DNA from 2 places in the Sporosarcina sp. USHLN248 genome. Region 2 is predicted to be linked to the other one. Evidence: a T-box and tRNA genes for the amino acid it is inferred to sense, from the RefSeq annotation. Region 2 holds a T-box; the other holds one or more tRNA genes.
The links. A T-box is a leader RNA that pairs with one kind of tRNA and senses whether it is charged. The one in region 2 lies ahead of ileS (isoleucine--tRNA ligase), so its partner is inferred to be a tRNA-Ile.
Positions count from the first base shown of each region.

Region 1 (9,987 bases), on a different contig from region 2:
ATTGGTACACTGCCCCATTTCTCATCTTCCTGCCCGCACACCCCAGCTTCCAATACGGATGGGTGGGAAACGAGTACATTTTCTATTTCGGCTGGATAAATGTTCTCTCCTCCAGAAATAATTAAATCAGAACGTCGATCTACAATATACAAATAGCCTTCATGATCCATATAACCGATATCCCCGGTAGGGAGCCAACCATCTTCTAACGGGTTTCGATCGGCAAACCTGCCGACATAGCCTGGTGTCACATGCGGTCCTGCAATCATTACTTCCCCATGCTGCATCGGCTTTTCGGCATCCCTTATTTTAATTTGATTAAAAAAGAGCGGTTTTCCAGCTGAGCCTATTTTTCTAAGTGCATCATCTGCGGATAATGTCGCTGTTTGTGAACTTGTTTCCGTCATCCCATATGTTTGCAAGACAGCTATGCCACGTTTTTCTGCACGCCTTAAATAATCGATCGGCAGCGGGCCCCCTCCAGCTAACATCGTTTGGAAATTAGGATGCGCGAACATTTCGCTTTTTTCCATTTCACGTAAAATACGATCCAAGCTATTTGCAACTACGGACATTCTTGTCACCGAGCCTTTTTGAATTTCCTCAGCCGCCTCGATCGCGTCGAACTTTTCATAGAGCCTAATGCCCATGCCATATAACAAGGACCTGACGATGATTGAAAATCCACTAATATGAAAAAGCGGTGTTGTACAAAGCCATACATCATTTTCCGAAAGGCCTAAATTCAAGACGGACGACAATGCATTGGATGTATGATTTCCTACAGTTTGCCGAACACCTTTCGGAAAACCTGTCGTACCCGATGTGTACATGATTGTAATGGTTTGTTCGGCTTTCCATGTATTGATTGGGGTAAAATCGATTTCCTCAGAAGAAGCAATAAATGAAAATAACAACTTTTTACGATCAATTGTTTGCAGCTTTTCCGCAAGTGAATCTTCAACAATAATGGCTTCTGCTTCAGAATCCAATAACTGATAAGCAATTTCCTTTTCAGACAATCTGCTATTGATCATGACAATTTCAATACTTCCTAATAGGCATCCGTGAATCATGAACATCATATGTGCATTGGATGGCCCCAAAAGCGCAACACGCGTACCTTCACGAAGTCCATTTGCATATAGCTTCCGAGCAATGCGCATTGCCTCATCATGCAATTCCTGAAATGTCCATTGCTGTTGTTCAAATGACAATGCCACTCTATCCGGCGTTAAATATGCCCTCTGTAACAACCAATTTGGAATCATAAAAACATCTCCTCTTTCCTAAGGAAAAACCGCCTTAGAAAAAGGCGGTTTTTCATGATTGATTAAGGGAAGCGTGGGAATTGACCGAAGTCCGGTTTGCGTTTCTCTTTGAACGCATCGCGTCCTTCTTTCGCTTCGTCAGTTGTATAGTAAAGAAGTGTTGCATCTCCTGCCATTTGTTGAAGACCAGCAAGTCCATCTGTATCTGCATTCATAGCTGCCTTGATGAAACGAAGTGCAGTCGGGCTCATCGCCAACATTTCCTCACACCATTTGACAGTTTCGTCTTCCAATTGTTCATAAGGAACGACTGTATTGACAAGACCCATATCAAGAGCTTGCTGTGCGTCGTATTGACGGCATAAATACCAAATTTCTCTCGCTTTCTTATGACCGATAATACGTGCCAAATAACCGGAACCATACCCCGCATCAAAAGAACCTACTTTAGGGCCTGTTTGTCCGAAACGGGCATTATCTGCAGCGATCGTCAAGTCACAAACAACATGCAATACATGTCCTCCGCCAATTGCGTAACCTGCTACCATCGCAACTACTGGTTTAGGAATGACACGGATTAGACGTTGAAGGTCCAATACGTTTAAACGTGGAATTTCATCATCCCCTACATAGCCGCCGTGTCCACGGACTTTTTGGTCGCCCCCTGAACAGAACGCCTTTTCTCCTTCGCCAGTCAAAATGATAACTCCAATGCTTTCATCGTCTCTTGCCCGAGAAAAAGCATCGATCATTTCCATAACTGTTTTTGGACGGAACGCATTGCGCACTTCAGGACGGTTGATCGTCACTTTTGCAATGCCGTTGTACTTCTCATATTTAATATCCTCATATGTACGGATTGTTTCCCATTGACGTGTCATGTTATTCCTCCTCAAATTTTTAAATCGTTCAGAAACTCCTCTACTATTGTAACAAATTGCTTAGGTTTTTCCACATGAATTGCATGTCCTGCATCTTCTACAATAGTATGCTGAAATAATGGTGCTTCTTTTTTCATTTCCCGGGCAATAGTTACAAACTTCTCATCCAATTGCCCTGTTATTAAAAGAACAGGTAGATGCAATGTATGCAAGTACTGCCAATTGGACTGTTGACTTCCAGTACCGTATCCTAACAAACTGTTCGCCAAGCCTTTTTCTCGCTGTTGCAACCGTTCGTTTCTAATTTGCTTTTTCGTTTCAGAGGAAAGGCGCTTCTGCGAATGAAATAAAGGAATATTCTCCCAAAGGTCAACAAAACTATGAATGCCTTCCTTAATGATTTTCTCAGATAGTTTTGCATCCGCTTTTCTTCTCTCAGCCCTTTGTTCCTCACTTTTTAAACCCGGTGAAGCGCTCTCTAATAGTAAGGAATTCAAGCTTTCAGAATGAGCAATAGCGTATGAGAGGGCAACGCGGCCCCCCATAGAATACCCTATTAAAGAAAACTTATCTAAGTCAATTTGCTTAAAGATGCAATGTAAATCCTCTACAATTTGCTCCATTGTGTAACGTGAAGGATCATCCGGCACAGAAGTTTTCCCGTGACCGATCAAATCAATGGCAATCGTTCTATATTGATGAGCTATTTTCGAACGGACTTCATTCCAAGTTGCAGTCGATCCTGTGAAGCCATGTAAAAATACGATCGAAGGTTGATCTTCTTTACCGCTTATTTCCACATAATAGTCTACTCCGCGAACTTTCAAAGAAATTTCATTCATTGCGATCAAGTCTTTCTATAATTTCAGTCCAATAAGCTCGATGAGTTTTTACATTTACTGGCCGACTTGTGAATACTTCTATGATTCGTATAGGTTTCGTTTTCTCTTTCTGCAGTTCATTCGAAAACTGGTCAGCATTCTGTACCGCCGTATATTGTGCATCATACATCGCAGCGATATGTTCGAACGTAAGCCCTGTCGGTGTTCCAAACAATTCTTCAAAATGATTCGGCACCGTTGCCTGTGACAAATATGAAAAAATACCTCCACCATCATTATTTAAAATGACGATTGTCAAATCAGTCTCTTGAAAACGAGAAATGGCTAATCCATTTACATCATGCAAAAAAGATAAATCTCCAATTAATAAAAACGAATTCCGTTTTCGAACAGCTTGTACACCAAATGCACTTGATACAACTCCATCAATGCCATTTGTTCCCCGATTGGCGAATAGCGCAATATCCTTATTTGTCTTGCTGAAAAATGTATCCACGTCACGAATTGGCATGCTGCTGCCAACAAAAACATCACTTTCCGAAGGCAATAATTCAAGCAGTCTTTTTACTATGATCCCCTCATCACCTAAGTCACCAGTATATTGAGCAGTTACTTCTGACGCAATTTCATTTGCGGAAATCCATAATTTTTTGTACGCAACATGTTCACTAGTTATTTTCAAATTGAATAGTGCTTCGGGAGCCGCTTGGATATGATGCGTCACAACACCAATCGAATCGCGGAATTCCGGAGATTCATCAACTGCTACAAAGACAGGTGGCTTAGCTTTGCTTAAAAACAAAGTTAAAGGCTTAGAAACTGGTTGGGCTCCAATTCGAATTACAGTATCGGGCACTGCACGGCCGCAAAAGGATTCACTTTTTAGAAGTGCATCATAATGTTCAATGCATAGATCCCTGCAATCTGCTGGCACATTCGATCTCAAATTGGAGAGCGGGTCACAAAGGATGGGCCATTGAAGGGACTTAGCGAAAGTCCAAAAGGCATCTTGATCGAAGCCGACCGGCAATTCACCTGCAATAAACAATCCTTTTTTCGTATTTGAAAGCAGGTCATTTAAACGGTTTACTTGTACTTCACTTAACCCTATTTTTCCTTTAACGCTTTCAACGAAAGTCGACGGAGCGATTTTCCTTTCAAAATCAATGAGCAATGGTTCTCGCAAAGGGACATTCAAATGAACCGGACCAGCAGGACTTGTCATCGCAGTTGAAACAGCTCTTTGAATATGTCGATCCAAGAAATCAGCTATTGCCGGATGCTCATCAGGCAACGGTAAGTCAACGCTGAATTTAACGTGTTTACCGTATAAATTCAATTGGTCAATTGCCTGCGGTGCTCCTACTCCCCTTAACTCGTGGGGACGATCTGCAGTGATTGCAATAAGTGGAATCTTAGCGTAATACGCTTCTGTTATTGCCGGATGATAGTTCGACGCAGCTGTTCCTGAAGTGCAAAGCAGGACGACCGGTTTATTTGATGCCTTTGCCATTCCTAATGCAAAATATGCAGCGGAGCGTTCATCGATCTGCATATAGGTTTTCAGAGCATTGGATGCTGCAAATGCATAAGCGAGTGGGGTGGAACGTGAGCCTGGACTTATAACAGCAGCCTCCACACCGGCGTTTAAAAGTGCGTTTGTCAATCGCAACACATGGTCTGTTAAAATTTTTTTATCATCCATTCAACTGTCCTCCAAGCGCGCGTAAAACTGGCCTGAACTTTACCCATGTCTCGTCATATTCATCTTCTGCATTTGAATCGGCTACAATGCCTCCACCTGCATATAAGTAAGCCTCTTTTCCATTAATTAACGCTGAACGCAAAGCCACTGCAAATTCACCATTTCCAGAGGAGTCTGTCCAACCGATTGGAGCTGCATAGTAGCCCCTGTCCATTCCTTCCTCTTGTCGAATTATCTCCATTGCAGCTGAAGTCGGGACTCCGCCTAACGCAGGTGTAGGATGAAGTGCCTTCACAAGTGTGAAAATATCACTTTCACTCGCTATTTCCCCTTCAACAGGTGTATATAAATGTTGGATATCTCTAATTTTCATCAACTTAGGATTTTTAGGGACAACTACTTGTTGGCAATGTGTACGGAACACTTTTGAAATCATTTCCACTACGTAATGATGTTCTTCCCTGTTTTTTGGATCAGCAAGTAAGGCTTCCCCTAATTGCTTGTCTTCTTCTGCTGAGTTGCCTCGTCGAATCGAGCCCGCAACACATGCTGAAAGGACTTTTCCATTCTTCATCTCAATTAAGCGTTCAGGTGTAGCACCAAAGAAAAGACAATCATTATGCTGCAATGCAAATTGATAACTCTCCTGTTGTTCATTTGAAATTGCATAAAGTGCTGCAACGGCGGACAGTTCTTGTTCAAAATGCAACACAAGACTCCTCGCAATGACGACTTTATCTGCCTTTCCGCTTTGAATAAGACTTGTAACATTATTGACAGCTTCTATATAACGATCTTTTCCCCGCTCCTCCATTGAAACGATCGGATTATCGTATTGGAATGAAAACTCCTTCACTTGAGCAAGATGGATTAAACGATCTCTTTCTTGCCGTAGCCATTCAAATTCCAAAGAAGCCTCCGGTTTATCCGTCACTAAATTAATCGATACGTATGATCTTCCATCTTCAATTTTCAGCTGAAAAGAAGGCACAGCAAAATAAGCAGAAGGGAATTGATTCCATTCCGATTGAAGTACTTGATTCGGATCATAAGAAAAACCGCCAAACAAGATTGGGGCAGCATCTTCCTCTTCCTTTATCAACGTATTGCATAAGCCGTTCCATTGGTTAGAAATATCCTTATATCGCTCTTCATGCAAGTCGCTTGTTAACGTAACAGCATGTCCTATGCCAACCAAAGTTAACGTCTGATCGGCATTTTGCCAATAAAAACGTTCCTCTTTATATTTTTGAAATCCCGCTTCAAAAAAAGCGAACGGCGACATCCTCCCAACCTCAATCGTTTCAGTAAAAAAACGAGTATAGGGAGAATTGATAGTATTTTTCATAGTATGGCTATCGGTCAACTTCCGACTCATTGTTTTCGCTCCTTATTATGTGTAAGTAAGAATAACTTTCTTATCTCTATTATACCGAAACATCGGAGTGATAGCATTTTTAATGCAAACGGGATACCTTAATCCCCGCTTTTGAAGTACAATGGTATATGCAATCAACCATGTAACGTCACGATTCTTTGGTGGCCAGTACATGGTTGAGCGGGAAGTCTAACCTTCCTCTGAATATGCGATTACAGCATGCTACTCGCTGCTTATAGAAAGTGGCATCTGCTGTATCAAGTTAAATGAGATAGGAGCGAAATAATTTGCAACAAACCATTAAAGCTGACACTGGATGGAGAATTTGGTGGCAGTTGACACGTCCACATACGTTGACTGCTGCGTTTGCCCCAGTATTTTTAGGTACAATGATTGCCTTAACGTACGGTGATGTACATTTCCTTTTATTTATTGCAATGCTATCAGCAAGCCTGCTCATTCAAATGGCTACCAATATGTTTAACGAATACTATGATTTCGTTAGAGGCCTGGATACAGAGCATTCAGTTGGTATAGGCGGAACAATTGTGCGAAATGGTGTCAAAGCAAAAACCGTCTTAAATATCGCACTTACATTCTACGCAATTGCCATCATAATCGGCGTGTATATTTGCATGCAAACCTCGTGGATGTTAGCTATCGTCGGTTTGATTTCCATGTTAATCGGTTACTTATATACCGGTGGCCCTTATCCGATTGCATACACTCCGTTTGGAGAATTGGTATCCGGTTTTGTAATGGGAATGCTGTTAATATTGATTGCTTTCTATATACAAACAGGAACCGTAACCACTGAAGCGGTCCTCATTTCTGTTCCAAGCATGCTTTTAGTCGCTGCAATTATGATGTCTAATAATATTCGCGATTTAGAGGGGGACAAGGAAGGTGGCAGAAAGACACTCGCGATTCTTGTAGGAAGAAACAACGCGATTTCCATCCTGTCTGCTTTCTTTATCGTCTCTTATTTATGGATTATCGTTCTAATTATAACTGGACAACTTACACCATGGTCTTTATTAGTATTCTTAAGCGTGGCGAAACCAATTAAAGCGATCGCTACTTTTCGCAAACATACTTTGCCTCTGGAAGTTATGCCTGCAATGAAAAATACAGCCGTTACAAACACATTGTTCGGATTACTATTAGGTATCGGGATCCTGATTGGCTATTTATTATAAAATATAAATTTCTAGTAGGCCGACGTTAATATAACGTCGGCTTTATTATGTTTTAAAACAGGTTTAAACAGGTCAACAAAAAGGGAATTGATAAACAAAATTGCTACGAATTATTGGATATGAACAACACCACCAATGTCCATACTAACGTCACTAATGAAAAGGATGTGCGAAGCATGTTATCAAATACACAAATAAACAACTTTAAAAATGAATTGTTGAAATTAAAGAAAGAATTAACAAAGACTGAAGAAGAATCAGATCTAAAAGGCAGCGCTCAAGATGAAGTAGGAGAATTATCGATGTATGACAATCATCCTGGCGACATGGGAACTGAATTATACGAGCGCCAAAAAGACCTAGCGCTAAATATACACGCTAATGATGAAGTAGAAAAGGTAGACATTGCCCTTCAGGCAATTCAGGACGGGACATATGGGAGATGTGAGATATGTGATGAGGAAATTCCTTTAGAACGATTAGAAGCAATTCCTTACGCCACACGATGCAAAGAACATACCACCGAGCAACAAATAGCACATGATCGTCCTTCAGAAAAGGACATATTGATCATGGCAAGACCGAATTCCTTTGCAGACCGACGCAAAGGCATCGCACGTGATAGTGAAGACAGTTTTCAGGAAATAGCGAAGTCAGGGACATCGGAAACACCATCAGACTTTACAGGGGATCATGATGACTATAATACTTTATATGATGATAAGATCATGGATGGCGCGGCGGAGGAAATGGAGGAATTTGTCAGCACGGACATTACTGGACAATCCCGCGGTTTCGTTAAATCCGAGATATCGGAAGAATATGAGGAAAGATTAGATGATGAAGGAATCGAATCTCCTCTCGGAGATATACCATATCATCGGAAAGACAGTTACCTAAATGACTAATATAAAAAAAGCGACATTCAATTTTGAATGTCGCTTTTTTCAATATGACCCCTACGGGATTCGAACCCGTGTTACCGCCGTGAAAGGGCGGTGTCTTAACCGCTTGACCAAGGGGCCAACAATATGGCGGAGAAGGAGGGATTCGAACCCTCGCGCCGCTTTCGCGACCTACGCCCTTAGCAGGGGCGCCTCTTGAGCCACTTGAGTACTTCCCCGTATAAAATTGGCTCCGCAGGTAGGACTCGAACCTACGACCGATCGGTTAACAGCCGATTGCTCTACCACTGAGCTACTGCGGAATATGGTGGGCCTAAGTGGACTCGAACCACCGACCTCACGCTTATCAGGCGTGCGCTCTAACCAGCTGAGCTATAGGCCCATGGAGCGGGTGAAGGGAATCGAACCCTCATCATCAGCTTGGAAGGCTGAGGTTTTACCACTAAACTACACCCGCAAAGAATGGTGGCTCAGGACGGAATCGAACCGCCGACACAAGGATTTTCAGTCCTTTGCTCTACCGACTGAGCTACTGAGCCACATAGGACTTGTAGAAGCATTATTTCTCTATCTACTTAAGAAATTCGCTATTCTTCAAATCAATAAGTTATGTAAAAAATAATAATGGCGGTCCCGACCGGGATCGAACCGGCGATCTCCTGCGTGACAGGCAGGCATGTTAACCGCTACACCACGGGACCTTTTGGTTGCGGGGGCAGGATTTGAACCTGCGACCTTCGGGTTATGAGCCCGACGAGCTACCACTGCTCCACCCCGCGATAATATTAGTTGTAAGATTTTAAAATCCTACGCATTCAGCTGTTTATGGGAGTTAGTTGAAATTTCCTTTTGGTAAATTTCACAAATCACATTCTGCGTTATGTGATTTGCTCTACCCCACGATAATATTAGTTGTAACTTTCGTATTTTCCTATATATTAACCACAATGATGAAAAGAATGGCGGAGGAAGAGGGATTCGAACCCCCGCGGGCTTTAACACCCCTGTCGGTTTTCAAGACCGATCCCTTCAGCCGGACTTGGGTATTCCTCCGTAAGAAATCTATTCAAGTAGTGGTGGACCTTGCAGGACTCGAACCTGCGACCGGACGGTTATGAGCCGTCTGCTCTAACCAACTGAGCTAAAGGTCCTTCAAGGATGGCGGCAGAGGGGATCGAACCCCCGACCTTACGGGTATGAACCGTACGCTCTAGCCAGCTGAGCTACGCCGCCGGGTAAAATATATTATATTGGTGGAGCCTAGCGGGATCGAACCGCTGACCTCCTGCGTGCAAGGCAGGCGCTCTCCCAGCTGAGCTAAGGCCCCATGAAGTGGTCGGGAAGACAGGATTCGAACCTGCGACCCCTTGGTCCCAAACCAAGTGCTCTACCAAGCTGAGCTACTTCCCGAACAAAACTTATTGGCGCGCCCGGCAGAAGTCGAATCCACAACCTTCTGATCCGTAGTCAGACGCTCTATCCAATTGAGCTACGGGCGCAAATTGCTTGATATATATATCTGGTGCCGAGAACCGGAATCGAACCGGTACGGTAGTCACCTACCGCAGGATTTTAAGTCCTGTGCGTCTGCCAGTTCCGCCACCCCGGCAATTGTATGGAGCGGAAGACGGGATTCGAACCCGCGACCCCGACCTTGGCAAGGTCGTATTCTACCACTGAACTACTTCCGCATTGAAAGTGCGGGTGAAGGGAGTCGAACCCCCACGCCTTACGGCACTAGATCCTAAGTCTAGCGTGTCTGCCAGTTCCACCACACCCGCATAGTAATTCAAAACAGTTAGTTAA
Region 1 is NZ_JBBCZC010000016.1:834-10,820, reverse strand. It holds gene WFH04_RS08290 (o-succinylbenzoate--CoA ligase) at 1-1,271, opposite strand, end outside; gene menB (1,4-dihydroxy-2-naphthoyl-CoA synthase) at 1,334-2,152, opposite strand; gene menH (2-succinyl-6-hydroxy-2,4-cyclohexadiene-1-carboxylate synthase) at 2,164-2,994, opposite strand; gene menD (2-succinyl-5-enolpyruvyl-6-hydroxy-3-cyclohexene-1-carboxylic-acid synthase) at 2,987-4,699, opposite strand; gene WFH04_RS08270 (isochorismate synthase) at 4,692-6,077, opposite strand; gene WFH04_RS08265 (1,4-dihydroxy-2-naphthoate polyprenyltransferase) at 6,365-7,276, shown strand; gene WFH04_RS08260 (TraR/DksA C4-type zinc finger protein) at 7,453-8,184, shown strand; tRNA gene WFH04_RS08255 (tRNA-Glu) at 8,230-8,301, opposite strand; tRNA gene WFH04_RS08250 (tRNA-Ser) at 8,309-8,399, opposite strand; tRNA gene WFH04_RS08245 (tRNA-Asn) at 8,409-8,483, opposite strand; tRNA gene WFH04_RS08240 (tRNA-Ile) at 8,487-8,563, opposite strand; tRNA gene WFH04_RS08235 (tRNA-Gly) at 8,565-8,638, opposite strand; tRNA gene WFH04_RS08230 (tRNA-Phe) at 8,645-8,720, opposite strand; tRNA gene WFH04_RS08225 (tRNA-Asp) at 8,807-8,882, opposite strand; tRNA gene WFH04_RS08220 (tRNA-Met) at 8,886-8,960, opposite strand; tRNA gene WFH04_RS08215 (tRNA-Ser) at 9,142-9,234, opposite strand; tRNA gene WFH04_RS08210 (tRNA-Ile) at 9,256-9,332, opposite strand; tRNA gene WFH04_RS08205 (tRNA-Met) at 9,341-9,414, opposite strand; tRNA gene WFH04_RS08200 (tRNA-Ala) at 9,433-9,508, opposite strand; tRNA gene WFH04_RS08195 (tRNA-Pro) at 9,515-9,591, opposite strand; tRNA gene WFH04_RS08190 (tRNA-Arg) at 9,604-9,680, opposite strand; tRNA gene WFH04_RS08185 (tRNA-Leu) at 9,702-9,790, opposite strand; tRNA gene WFH04_RS08180 (tRNA-Gly) at 9,798-9,872, opposite strand; tRNA gene WFH04_RS08175 (tRNA-Leu) at 9,881-9,962, opposite strand.
Region 1: it has a tRNA-Ile gene. The T-box ahead of ileS (isoleucine--tRNA ligase) is inferred to sense a tRNA for this amino acid. The anticodon was not compared.

Region 2 (9,987 bases):
CCCGCGGACGATTATTGTTCGCTTCTTTTGTAGGTGCGTTACCGGTCACTTTGTTCTCATCGTCATTTATTATTTTGTTTTTTACTTTTATCGGGATGACTGGTATTGCTTTCGGAAAAACAATTGAGACGTGGAAGAAAACGTCAGTTATCGTATTGATCGGTGCTATGTTTGCTGGAGGGCTTTTAACGTTCTTTATAAATAAAGTGACGTTTCAAGACGACCTATTCTCTGTTTTCATTTATGCATCCATTGCGTATGTGTCCTTATTATTTTTGAAGGTCAAATGGCTTGATGTAAGAAAAGCCCGCCATCTTTCCTCGTATCGTGTATCTACAACCCTGTCGATTTGGCAACAGGAATTTGCTGTAGAGGGTTTTATTGATACAGGGAATAGCTGCACTGAGCCTCTTACTGGATATCCAGTACATTTCGTATCTTATCGGGTAGTTGAACCGTATATGCCAGAAGAACTCAAAGGACCGTTACAAGCATTCGATCCGAAAGGCATTCCTGATTTGCGAAGTTTTCCGGAAACATCTCAAAAACAATTGAGGCTAGTCAAGCTTCAAACTGTATCTGGGTCATCCTGGGTAGTCGGCTTTAAGTTTGATTGTTGGAAAATCGACAGTGGCGATAAACTGCAATCGGGCTATATCGTCTTGACAGAGCAAGATCGGCGCTATCCTGAAGGAGCAGAAGCGATTTTACACGTATCCGCATTGGAATCACTAAAGAATGAGGGAGGAACGGTTCATGTGGCATAGTTTAAAAAAGTGGTTTGCAGTCGTAAAAAGTTTCTTCAAGAAAGGAGGAACGTATTATATAGGAGGACATGAGTCGCTTCCACGGCCGTTATCGAGAGATGAAGAGGCAAAAGCGATTCGTGCTTTCATGGAAGGTGATATGGATGCAAGAGACACGCTAATTGAAAAAAATCTTAGATTAGTCGTCTATATTGCCCGTCGTTTTGATAATACAAATACACATATTGAGGATTTGATCAGTATAGGGACAATCGGGCTTATAAAAGCCATTGAGACTTTTAAAAGCGATAAAAATATTAAATTGGCTACATATGCCTCTCGTTGTATCGAAAATGAAATATTAATGCATTTGCGTAAAACGAATCGCACGAAGTCTGAGATTTCTTTCGACGAACCCTTGAATTCTGATGCTGACGGAAATGAATTATTGCTTTCAGATATATTGGGCACAGATGAGCATATTATTATTGATGATGTAGAGAAAAAACTGGAAAGGCAACATATGATTGAAGCGATTAGCACATTGGATGAGCGTGAACGATATATTATGGAATGTCGATTTGGCTTGACTGGACAGATCGAAATGACTCAAAAGGAAGTAGCGGAACTATTGGGCATTTCACAATCCTATATTTCTCGATTAGAGAAGAAAATTATTTCTGATTTACGTGATCGTCTCAATCACCCGATTGCCTGATGGTTGAAATTGGCGAATCGTTTTCCCGCATATTCTTAAAACGCATGGACAGACTATTTCCTACAGTCATCTACAGAATGCGGAGGAAAAGCGAATGATACGTACAAGAGTAGAAATATGCGGTATCGATACGTCCAATTTGCCATTACTGTCGAATGAAGTGATGAGGGAAACGTTTATCCGGCTTCAAAATGGTGACGAATCGGCAAGGGAAGAGTTAGTCATCGGGAACTTGCGATTGGTCCTAAGTCTTGTTCAAAGGTTTACTTATCGGGGGGAACAAGCGGACGACCTTTTTCAAGTAGGATGTATTGGTCTCTTAAAATCAATCGATAATTTCGATTTGAAGCATAATGTGCGTTTTTCCACTTATGCGGTGCCAATGATCATTGGGGAAATTAAAAGGCATTTACGAGACCACCATGCAATTAGAGTGTCCAGATCTTTGAGGGATATAGCTTATAAAGCGATCCGCGCTAAGGAACAATTTGTCAATGAACATCAGAAGGAACCAAAAATATCGGATTTGGCCGAAGTGACGGGCATTCCGGAAGATGATATATTATTTGCCCTTGACGCCATCCAAGATCCGATGTCACTCCACGAGCCAATGAATGGGGAAGGCGGAGATCCTGTCTATATAATGGATCAACTGCAAGATACGAGGGTTTCGGAAGAACGCTGGCTCACATATGTCTCCGTAAAAGACACTGTATCTAAAATGACAGATCGCCAACAATTAATTTTGTCAAAACGTTTTTATTTAGGACAGACACAAACGGAAATCGCTAAGGAATTAGGGATCTCGCAAGCGCAGATTTCAAGGCTTGAAAAAAATGCGATTCAAATTGTTCGTGAAAATATGGAAAAGAAATGATGACGTGCACCCGCGCAATGCATAAAATATGCATTGCGTTTTTTTCGTCAGTTTCGCATATCTTAAAGTAGGATTTGCAAGTTATTACTGAATGCTAAAGAATTGATCATAACAAGCGGAAAGGGGAAATGAGATGAGATTTTCGGAGTTTCAAAAAAAAGAAGTAATTGAAGTAAAAAAAGGTTCTTTTTTAGGGTACGTTCAAGATGCCTCTGTAGACATTAAAAATGGAAAGTTAGAAAGTATACATGTTGGTGGGGCGGAGAGATCCTTTTTTATGGATTCAAAAGTGAAAGATATGAAGCAAATTAAATACCATGAAGTGCTGACAATAGGAAAAGATATTGTATTAGTGGGAAAGAAGTCCGATAATTAAAGACTTCTAATTGATAAGTGATCCATCACTTGATACAATAAAGCAAAGTATAATTATGAAACTGCAATTTTGCGGACCTGTTATACCGAACGGCTTTGTGGACAAATGCGAAGCTATGTTTTCAAATGGTTTTTGGCGATTTGCACTTTCAATGTCAAAGCGGGAAGCGACAGGTAATGCGGTTTCTCAATTTTATATAATATGAAAAGTAGTGATGGTATTGGATACGATTCAACAACGTATAAGTCTAATTGAAGAACATATTCATGCCGCTTGTGAACGAGCTGGCCGGAAACGAGAAGATCTGAGCATAGTAGCTGTAACGAAACAAGTTTCTGCGAAGAGAACAAAAGAAGCGATAAATGCAGGGATTAAGAATGTAGGCGAAAACCGTCCGGATGGCCTACTTTCAAAGCGATCGGAAATCCGCGATGACAATGTAAAATGGCATTTTATCGGAAACGTTCAAAGTAGAAAAGTAAAAGACATTATAAATGAAATTGACGTTTTACATTCTTTAGACAGAATGAGCATTGCAAAAGAAATACAAAAACGAGCAGAGAAAATCGTACAATGCTTTGTGCAAGTAAATGTTTCTGGTGAAGAATCGAAATCCGGCCTTCATCCAGATGAACTGCTGTCATTCATTGAAGAATTGTCGAATTACGATAAAATCCGTGTCATTGGTTTAATGACAATGGCTCCATTTACGAAAGATGAGGATTTGATCCGTAATGTCTTTCGGTCATTGCGTAAATTGCGTGATGAAATCTCCTCTAAGCAATTTGGCCATGCTCCATGTACGCAATTATCGATGGGTATGTCTAATGATTATGTGATTGCAATTGAAGAAGGTGCCACTCATGTTAGAATCGGAACGGCATTAGTCGGGACAGAGAGCGAGGGAGACGTATGAGCATGAAAAAACGATTCGAAAAATGGTTTTATTTAGATGAAGAAGAGGAAGCTGCAACAACAGAGCAGCCTGCAGCTCAGCAGCAAGCAGTTCAAGAGAACCCGAAGAAAGCGGCTGTGCGTAAACAGCAGCCGATTGTGGAAACGCAGCAAAAACCAAATGTCGTTAGTTTGCAAAGCATTCAAAAATCGTCAAAAGTTGTTCTTTTCGAACCTCGAGTATATGCGGAAGCACAAGACATCTCGGAGCATTTGCTCAATAAACGTGCGGTGGTCGTCAATTTGCAACGGATTGAAAGAGACCAAGGCATTCGAATTATCGACTTTTTAAGCGGAACGGTGTACGCACTTAGCGGCGACATCCAGAGGATCGGAACGGACATTTTCCTATGTGTACCAGAAAATGTTGAGGTGGCCGGCTCCATCTCGGATTATTTTGAAAGATAGAACATAGGATGAGGTGTACTTTAAAAGATGATAGCTATTCTTAATATGGTGTACAATATTTTAGTTCAGGTCCTTGACATTTATTCCATACTGTTAATCATTTATATTTTAATGTCGTGGGTTCCTGCATCGAGGGAAACAAAATTCGGCCAGCTTTTAGGGAAAATCGCCGAACCATACTTAGGGTTCTTCAGAAAGTTCATTCCTCCTTTAGGAATGATTGATCTTTCGCCGATCGTTGCAATATTTGTTCTGCAATATTTGATCAGAAGAGGGATTTTTGAAGTATATAAATTAATTTATATCTCACTTATGTGAGATTTTTTTCTATCAATTGAATGGCATTTTGAATTGGAGAGACAGCATGATGGAAGCAATACTGCAGCATTTCAGAAAAGAAGAACAGCCTTTCATCGAGATGGCGGCCAGCTATGTGCGAGAGGTGGAGGATTCGTATACTCCCAAGCTAACAGGCTTTTTAGATCCGCGACAGCAGTTTATTATCGAATCAATTGTTAGAAGCGCGAGGCTTTCTATAGCAGGCTCAGGTGCATTTGCTGATGCTGAACGTAAAAGGATGTTAATTTATCCTGATTACTTTGTGCCGGAACCAGAAGACTTCCAAACGAAGGTTTTCTCTGTAAATTATCCATCAAAATTCATGACGTTAAAACATAAAGATGTTTTAGGCTCACTCATGTCGCTCGGGATAGACAGGTCTAAGTTCGGAGATATTAGGCTACAAGACGATGTAGTGCAATTCGCGGCAGCAGAGGAAATGAAAGATTATTTGCGTGCAAACTTCACTTCGATCGGCAAGTCGAATGTGCGCATTGAAGAAGTGCATTCCGTCGATCGATTGATCGAATGTGGTGATGTATATGTTGAAGAGCTACATATTGTTAGTTCGCTTCGATTGGATGCAGTTGTTGCATCAGCTGTCAATTGTTCTCGTCAAAAAGCGGCATCATATATTCAAAATGAAAAAGTGAAAGTGAATCATGCGGTTCGTACGCAGACATCTTTTGAGTTAAATGAACTGGACATGCTTTCCGTTAGGGGGGGCGGACGGTTTAAAATCGTTTCGATCGAAGGGAGGACAAAAAAAGACAAGATTCGGCTCATGATAGGAAAACTGTCATGATTTTTCTGATAATCAGTTGAAAACTGCTGTTTTCTTTCAGCGTGGCATGTATAATGGAATTGGATAAAGGAAGGGAGAGAAACATTCGATGGCATTGTCACCACTTGATATACATAATAAAGAATTCAGCCGCGGATTCCGGGGTTATGATGAAGACGAAGTGAATGAGTTTTTGGAACAGATCATGAAGGATTATGAAAACGTCCTTGAAGAAAACAAGGCTTTGAAAAATAACCTGAAGGAAACAAAAGAGAAAATTTCCCATTTCAATTCAATTGAAGAGACATTGCAAAAGTCGATTCTTATTGCACAAGAAGCAGCGGAAGATGTCCGTCGCAATTCTGTACAAGAGTCAAAACTAATTATAAAAGAAGCCGAAAAAAATGCAGACCGTATCGTCAATGAGGCGTTGACGCGTGCAAGAAAAATTGCGATGGAAATTGAAGACTTGAAAAAACAATCGAAAGTTTTTAGAAACAGATTTCGGATGCTCATCGAAGCTCAACTTGATATGATTCGGACTGATGATTGGGAAGAGCTGCTTGAATACGAACCGGATACAGAACAATTGGAAGCAGCGGCAGATCTTGAATAAGCGTGCTTGACTTTTCATTTTCGACGCGCATATAATAATGATCATATAACATAAAACAGGCATTGAAAGAGAGAGTACTCTTCAATTCACGTATAGCGAGCCGGGGATGGTGAAAGCCCGGTCATTGGATTGCTGACGAAAATCACTCTGGAGCTGGATTGCCAAAAGCAATCCCGGAAACACCCCGTTATGGTGTTCGAGAGGCAACGAATATGTTTTTTGTTGCAACTAGGGTGGTAACGCGAGTAATAATCCTCGTCCCTTTTTTGGGGGGCGGGGATTTTTTATTTGTCTATTGAAGTCGTTTTTCAATGATCCCGTTGAGTGCTTAACAAGTTGTACTGAAATAAAAGGAGGAAAAGACTATGGATTACAAAGATACGTTGCTTATGCCGAAAACGGATTTTCCGATGCGCGGCAATTTGCCGAACAAGGAACCTGAAATGCAAGCAAAATGGGATGAAATGGATATTTATGCAAAGGTACAAGAGCGGACAAAAGGACGTCCATTTTTCGTTTTGCATGACGGACCACCGTACGCAAATGGAGATCTTCATATGGGCCATGCGTTAAATAAAGTGCTGAAAGATATGATTGTCCGCTATAAATCGATGTCGGGCTTTCATGCGCCGTATGTTCCAGGCTGGGATACACATGGTTTGCCAATCGAGCAGGCACTTGTCAATAAAGGGGTAAACCGTAAAGAATTGACGGTAGCTGAGTTCCGTAAAATGTGTGAAGAATACGCCTATGGGCAAATCGATAATCAACGCGCGGCATTTAAGCGGATCGGCGTGCGCGGAGATTGGGAAAATCCTTATATCACTTTGAAACCGGAATTCGAGTCAAGACAAATTCAAGTGTTTGGCGAGATGGCGAAAAAGGGGTACATCTATAAAGGATTAAAGCCGGTATACTGGTCTCCGTCAAGTGAATCCGCATTGGCAGAAGCGGAAATTGAATATAAAGATAAAAAGTCCCCATCCATCTATGTAGCATTTCCAATTAAAGACGGCTTAGGAGTCGTAGAAGAAGATGTAAGGATCATCATTTGGACGACAACGCCGTGGACGATTCCTGCTAACCTTGGCATTTCTGTTCATCCGGAATTCACATATGCGATTGTTGAAGTCGATGGCCAAAAATTCTTATTAGCAAAAGATTTATTGGAACACGTCGCGAATGAAATTGGTTGGGATGACTACAAAGTGATCCGCGAGTTAAAAGGGGCAGAATTGGAACGCGTTATCGCAAAACATCCACTATACGACCGTGATTCACTCGTCATGTTAGGAGAGCACGTCACAGCGGAAGCTGGAACAGGCTGCGTCCATACAGCGCCTGGCCATGGGGAAGACGACTTTTACGTGTCGAAGCAATATGGCATCGATGCATTATCGCCGATCAATGATCGCGGTGTCATGACGGATGAAGCACCGATGTTTGAAGGTTTATTCTACGAAGATGCGAATAAAGAAGTAACGAAAAAGTTGGAAGAAGAAGGCGCATTGCTGAAGCTTTCATTCATCACTCACTCCTATCCGCATGACTGGCGCACGAAAAAGCCTGTTATTTTCCGTGCGACTGCTCAATGGTTCGCTTCTATCGAGTCGTTCAGAACAGAACTGCTTGAAGCGATCCGGAACACGAAGTTCACTCCATCATGGGGCGAAACACGATTGTACAATATGGTTCGCGACCGCGGCGACTGGTGCATTTCCCGTCAACGTGTTTGGGGCGTTCCGATTCCGGTCTTTTATGCTGAAAATGGAGAAGCGATTATCACTGATGAAACAATCGCACATGTTGCGCAATTGTTCCGTGAACACGGATCAAATATTTGGTTTGAACGAGATGCCAAAGATCTTTTACCAGAAGGTTTTGAACATGAAGGAAGCCCGAATGGAGTCTTTACGAAAGAGACAGACATTATGGACGTCTGGTTCGACTCCGGTTCGACTCATCAAGGCGTATTAGTGGAGCGGGATGACCTGAATTATCCTGCTGATCTTTACTTGGAAGGGTCTGACCAATATCGCGGCTGGTTCAACTCTTCTATTACAACAAGTGTTGCAATTAATGGAATTGCACCGTATAAAGGATTGCTAAGCCACGGATTTACATTGGACGGAGAAGGACGCAAGATGAGTAAGTCGTTAGGGAACGTCATTCTTCCTTCTAAAATCATGAACCAATTGGGTGCAGACATTTTGCGGCTATGGGTATCATCTGTCGACTATACTGCGGATGTCCGCGTGTCTGATTCGAATTTCAAACAAGTTTCCGAAGTGTACCGCAAAATCCGGAACACACTTCGTTTCTTGCACGGCAATGTTGCTGATTTTAACCCGGAAACAGATCGTGTTGCATTCGAAGATCTTCGTCCGATCGATCAATATGTTTTCATTAAATTACAAGATTTAATCAAAGATGTACGTTCAGCATATGACCACTATCAGTTCTCTGATGTGTACCATGCTGTCAATACGTTCTGTACTGGTGATTTAAGTTCGTTCTATCTTGATATTGCGAAAGATGTTGTTTATATTGAAGGAGCGGATCACCCACATCGCCGTGCAATGCAGACAGTTATGTATGATTCGTTAATGGCATTACTTAAATTATTGACGCCGATCCTACCGCATACGACGGACGAATTATGGGGCTATTTGGAGAACGTTGAAGAAGAAAGTATTCAATTGACGGATATGCCTGATCCGGTCGAGCTGGGCGATACAAAATCGCTTCGTGAGCGTTTTGGCACGTTAATGCTTATTCGAGATGATGTATTGAAAGCGTTAGAAGAAGCGCGTAATGCGAAAGTAATTGGCAAGTCATTAGAGGCGAAAGTGACTGTCGCTCTTCCAGAGCAACTAAAAGATGTTTTTGCTTCAGATGATGTTGACTATGCACAATTCTTCATCGTTTCCAAATTCGAAGAAGGAAAAGAAAGCGACTTGCCAGAAGACGCATTGAAGTTAGATACGGTAAGCGTTGCAGTTGAAAAAGCTGATGGCGAAAAATGCGACCGTTGCTGGACAATTTCCGAAACAGTCGGTTCCAGTGAAACACATCCGACACTTTGCAGCCGCTGTGCAGACGTTGTAGAAAAATACTATTCATAATACCGTTAAGGTTGTTCATCCATTGGTGAATTCCATGGGTGAACAGCTTTTTTATTTCCCCCTCAAGTTATCAATCATAATCTGCTTCGATTTGTGGTAAAATGAAACAGATATTGTCGGACGGGGGTTTTTGGATTGTTCATTTATTATGGTTTGGCATTACTATTAATTTTATTAGATCAATTAACGAAATGGCTCGTTGTTCATAATATGAACTTAGGCGAAAGAATACCGATTGTAGATCCTTATTTGGCCCTTTTATCGCATCGAAACAAAGGTGCTGCCTGGGGGATGCTTGAAGGGCAAATGTGGCTTTTCTACGTAGTGACGGTGCTTGTCGTTGCTGGAATCATTTATTTCTTCCATAAGGAAGCGAAAGGAAGCCCGTTATTAGGTGTTAGTCTCATGTTTTTGTTAGGGGGAGCGATCGGCAATTTTATCGATCGGTTGTTTAGAAAAGAAGTTGTCGATTTTATTGACGTACTCATCCCAGTTGTCGATTATGATTTCCCGATCTTTAATGTGGCTGATGCCGCATTGACAGTTGGAGTCGCGCTTATTATTATCCATGTCGTGTTAGATGAAAAAAAGAAGAAGAAAAAGGTGGCATAATGGAACCGTTTGAAATAGAAATCAACGAAGACCTGCAAAACTCTCGAATTGACAAGGTTTTGTCGACGGTCAATCCGGATTGGTCTCGCACTCAAATTCAGCAATGGGTAAAAGACGGCGCAGTTCTTGTTAATGATAAAGCCGTCAAGCAAAACTATAAAGTGAAAAAGGACGATCAAATAGTTGTCAATGTTCCTGAAGCTGAAGAATTGGATGTCATAGCTGAAGATCTTCAATTAGATATTGTTTATGAAGATTCTGATGTCATCGTCGTCAATAAACCTCGCGGCATGGTCGTCCATCCGGCACCAGGTCATTTGACTGGCACATTGGTGAATGGACTCATGCATCATTGTAATGACTTATCGGGCATTAATGGCGTCTTGCGTCCAGGCATCGTCCATCGAATTGACAAAGACACGTCTGGGTTGT
Region 2 is NZ_JBBCZC010000009.1:37,632-47,618, forward strand. It holds gene WFH04_RS05360 (sigma-E processing peptidase SpoIIGA) at 1-767, shown strand, start outside; gene sigE (RNA polymerase sporulation sigma factor SigE) at 757-1,464, shown strand; gene sigG (RNA polymerase sporulation sigma factor SigG) at 1,559-2,341, shown strand; gene WFH04_RS05375 (PRC-barrel domain-containing protein) at 2,475-2,717, shown strand; gene WFH04_RS05380 (YggS family pyridoxal phosphate-dependent enzyme) at 2,932-3,633, shown strand; gene WFH04_RS05385 (cell division protein SepF) at 3,630-4,079, shown strand; gene WFH04_RS05390 (YggT family protein) at 4,107-4,397, shown strand; gene WFH04_RS05395 (YlmH family RNA-binding protein) at 4,447-5,223, shown strand; gene WFH04_RS05400 (DivIVA domain-containing protein) at 5,312-5,818, shown strand; T-box leader at 5,872-6,084, shown strand; gene ileS (isoleucine--tRNA ligase) at 6,184-8,943, shown strand; gene lspA (signal peptidase II) at 9,079-9,555, shown strand; gene WFH04_RS05415 (RluA family pseudouridine synthase) at 9,555-9,987, shown strand, end outside.